DNA from 2 places in the Psychrobacillus sp. FSL H8-0487 genome. Region 1 is predicted to be linked to the other one. Evidence: riboswitches for the same ligand, from Rfam matches in the RefSeq annotation. Region 1 holds a riboswitch; the other holds the start of a gene.
What was found. Region 1 has a riboswitch for FMN ahead of MHI47_RS07645 (ECF transporter S component). Riboswitches for the same ligand answer to the same signal wherever they lie in the genome.
Positions count from the first base shown of each region.

Region 2: another riboswitch for FMN. It lies ahead of ribE (riboflavin synthase); the one in region 1 lies ahead of MHI47_RS07645 (ECF transporter S component).

Region 1 is NZ_JBBOZA010000001.1:1,549,588-1,551,794, reverse strand. Features, by position in the region: gene MHI47_RS07645 (ECF transporter S component) at 295-888, opposite strand; FMN riboswitch at 1,042-1,174, opposite strand; gene MHI47_RS07640 (hypothetical protein) at 1,438-2,207, opposite strand, start outside.
Region 2 is NZ_JBBOZA010000001.1:1,352,700-1,354,906, reverse strand. Features, by position in the region: gene ribH (6,7-dimethyl-8-ribityllumazine synthase) at 1-161, opposite strand, end outside; partial or broken gene ribB (3,4-dihydroxy-2-butanone-4-phosphate synthase) at 198-785, opposite strand; gene ribE (riboflavin synthase) at 798-1,433, opposite strand; FMN riboswitch at 1,574-1,705, opposite strand; FMN riboswitch at 1,876-2,007, opposite strand; gene MHI47_RS06435 (MarR family winged helix-turn-helix transcriptional regulator) at 2,159-2,207, opposite strand, start outside.

The DNA of each region.
Region 1 (2,207 bases):
TTTTCCATTTCTAAGATTTTAACACTCTTGTGACTTAAGCGATAAGCTATGTTAAATCTTCTTGTTGGGTACTACTCGTTTATTCGATTGTAGCGCAAGGCGGCGACTCCAGCGGGTAGCTTGAGCTGAAGACCCCGCAGAAGCGCAGCGAACGAGGAGGCTGAAGCCAAGCCCGCGGAAAGCGTACACCTGAAGCGAAAATCAGTATTATCATTCTTTCTTTTCAGCTCCATGAACCAAGTATATTTTCTTTTTAAAAAAAGTTGTTCCTCCTAGTGGAGAAACAACTTTTTGTTAGTTTGTATTAGGTTTCATATATGAACTAGTTACTTTATCAAGCAATGGCTTCATTCGTTTGAATAAAACAATCATCACGATCGTTACTAATATACCTTTAATAAGATTAAATGGTAATATACCAAAAATGATCGTATTAAACAAAGCAGTGCCTGTTTCCATAGGGAAATTTAAGAAATAAGCGTACATTGGTAAAAATACATAATAATTTAGTACACTCATCCCAATAGCCATAGAGACTGTACCTGCTCCGAGTCCTGCCATAATGCCTTTGGACGAAGTAACTTTGCGATAAATCAAATACACAGGTGTGATAAACAAGATACTAGTTACAAAGTTAGCCATATGACCAACAGGTACACCAGTTGGACTTCCTGCAAATAACCAATCTAGCACATTTTTTAAAAATGCGACTAAAATTCCTGCAACTGGTCCCATTGTGATTGCAGCGATTAATGCTGGTATATCACTAAAGTCCACCTTTAAATAAGCCGGTAAAACCGGTAATGGAAATGCAAGTAGCATTAAAACAAAAGAAATACTACTCAGCATTGCGACTGCAATAAGCATTCGCGTTTTGCCTTTTAACATAAATCCTCTCTCCTTTTGCGATTCACTCCACAAGAAGAAAGGTTCAGAACGTTTGCATACTTAAAAAATCCCTCGAACTTATAGAAGTTCAAGGGAGAAACAAGGTACACTTTAATAAGCGTATCCGTATAAGCATACGAAAAACGACTGCACCTTCACCTTCTCCCATCCAGACTATACTGTCGGCTTTGGAATTTAACCAAATCAACCTGTTAAGGTTCGCGGGCTGAAGAAATAAATTTCTAATACCGCCGGTCGGGAATTGCACCCTGCCCCGAAGATGAATCAATATTTTGTTGTCCTCCAAGAATATATCTTGAATTAATAACATTTTATCAAATTAAAACAATATATGCAACAGACCTGTTTGCAACTGAGAATACTAGGCAAATTTATGTTATGAGCGATAATAAAAATTTAAGGGCTGTATCGGATTGCTTATGGGCGGTATTCGAAGCCTTATGGGCTATTTTCACAAATGTATGGGCTATCACATATATCTTAAAACAAAAATGCCAAGCTTAAGTTAATAAGCAATGGCATTTTTTATTATTGAATTGTTTGCATAGTAAAACCATTTGGACCCACTGGAACTGGAAGTGGACTTGAAAAATCTACTTCATTCCATTTTTCTTGTACGATATTCTCTAATCGGATAGTTTGATTGAAGCTTGCAGCTGTAAGCGAGAAAGCTTCTATCAAACGGGATGCCTCACTTGCATTTAGTGATTCCAAATCTAAAGGCTCATCAAAATGTACAACAAGTCCCTTATCTTCCTTAACTGAATAAGTTACATCATTCGGAATAACAGAAGTATAAATTTCATTTTCAGGATTTTTCATCCCCTGCAATGCTTCTAATAGTGTATTGAAAGTTTTATTGAAGTTTGGTGTTAAATAGGTCACCTGATTAAAAGCCTTATATGCAAAATAATTTACCTTCTGCTCTGTACCAGTTAACACCAAAGGTTCATCTATAGTACCTACTTGATCCCATTCGATTGGGGATCCATCTTCATTTACTCTTAAGAACGAATCAAAATCGGTAAAGACTTCATTGATTGAAGAGATGTATGGTACAGCTGTTCCAGGTGCAGAATCGTAACCATGATCTGCTGGTAAGTAATGTTTTAATATTTTACCTTCTGCTATAAAGTAGCCTTTGTAAGGATGATATTCTTGGAAACCAAGAGAAGTTTCGTCAATCTCCAAAGCATACTGATTATATAATTCTAAGCTACTAGGTTCCATATTTGGAAAATCCGCTTCTATTTTCTCTTGAGGAATGACAATCGTGATTGGTACAGTGAGCGCATTTT
Region 2 (2,207 bases), 200 kb from region 1:
ACCCAAGCAACTTCAATACTTTCTTCAACGACACCATGACGTTTTAACCCATCTATTGCACCGTCAACTAGTTTTGCATTGATGAAATCATTAAAACGTCCGACAACAATACCTACTTTCAAATCTGTTCCGATTAAATTTGCTTCGATTGTTTTTACCATCTTATTCTCTCCTTAGCTAGCTTTAATATTTATTAAGTACCTTGATAGTTCTTCGATTGTGACAATCTTTAATTGATATTGTTTGGCAAGTTCCAGTAAATCTGGTAAGCGTGCCATTGAACCATCATCGTTCATTATTTCGCAAATTACACCTGATTTAGCTGATGCACAAAGCATGGCAAGGTCAACTGCAGCTTCCGTATGACCTCGTCTTTCCAGTACACCACCTGGCTTTGCGATTAGCGGAAAGACATGTCCTGGTCGTTTAAACTGTTGTGCCTTTGCTTGTGGCTTAATGACTTGTAACATCGTCTCTGATCGATCAAATGCACTTATGCCCGTTGAAGTGTTTTCATGATCAATCGACACAGTAAATGCAGTTTGATGAGAATCTGTATTATTAGAAACCATCGGATGTAATTGCAATACCTCTGCGATTTCTTCATGAATAGGCATACAAATCAATCCTCGACCATACTTCGCCATGAAATTGATGTTTTCTGGTGTTGCAAATTCTGCTAAGCAAAGGAAATCCCCTTCATTTTCGCGGTTTTCATCATCTACTAAAATAATAAGCTTTCCTTGTGTTAAATCTGTAATTGCTTCTTCTATCGTATTTAGCATGCTAATTTCTCCTTAAAAACCGTTCTGCTGTAAAAAGTCCTGGGTGATAGTCGATTCATTTTTCTTTGTACTAAATTGATGCACGTACTTCCCTAGCATGTCACCTTCGATATTAACGAGTTCACCCGCTTTTTTCATGCCTAGAACTGTTTCCTTATTTGTGTGGGGAATTAATGAAACTGTTACTGTCGACTTATTTATATCAAAAATAGTTAAACTTGTTCCATCAATCGTTATAGACCCCTTTGGAATACAAAAGTGACTTGCTTCTTCTGATACTATAATATCGATATACACTGCATTTGCTGCATGGCGCTTTTTCAATATGGTACCCACACCATCCACATGTCCTGTAACGAAATGTCCACCGAATCGACCGTTTGCCTCTAATGCTCTTTCTAAATTGACAACTGAACTGCTATTTAATAATTTTGTTGTAGTTGCATAAAACGTCTCTGGCATAACGTCCACTGTAAATTCAAATCTTGAAAATGCGATTACTGTTAAACAGACACCATTCACTGCAATACTATCACCTAATTTGATGTCCTCTAAAATTCGTTTTGCTCGGATAATAAGTTGCATACTGCTAGCAGATGTTTGTACGTTCTTAATGGTGCCAAGCTCTTCAACAATTCCTGTAAACATCGTATCCTCCTTATTAGTAAGTACTTTTAGATGGAATCTAAAGCCTACTTCAAACAAAAACCTCCGTACACTTAAGTGTCGGAGGGAAATTAGGTAGATTCAAATAAGCCTTTTGTGTTTTTCTCTCAAAAAGCATTGAACTACTCCTTCTCCCATCCAGACTATAACTGTCGGCTTTGGATTTCCACCAAATCATGCGTTTTACGGCTCACAGGCTTTGAGATTTCTCTCTTACTGTCGATTGGGAATTTCACCCGACCCCGAAGGATAGTTATTCAATTTTAAAAAGTAGAAGTGCCTATGCTCGCGGTATCATGTCCCGACAAACGCTATAGCTAGACATTAAAAAACGCACCCAAATTTATGGATGCGAGAGAAGTCATACTTTAATAAGCCTTTTGTTCCTTTTTTAGCATAACTAAAAAACCTCCAAATAGGCGACTTTCTCCTTCTCCCATCCAGACTTTAACTGTCGGCTTTGGATTCTCACCAAATCATGCGTTTTACGGCTCACAGGCTTTGAGATTTCTCTCTTACTGTCGATTGGGAATTTCACCCGACCCCGAAGGAATGTTATAAAATTGTTATTAGCATAACAATTTCATATCTTAATTGCAAGGAGTTGAGTACTTTTACATGATACAAAAGGATTTTGAAAAACATAAAAAGCTAAGAACCTCTTGTGTTGAGGGTCTTAGCAACTTTTCTCTAAAAAAATAATTAGTTCATAATGATGACAATCTTTTATTTTTCATACTGTTTAATATTTTTTGC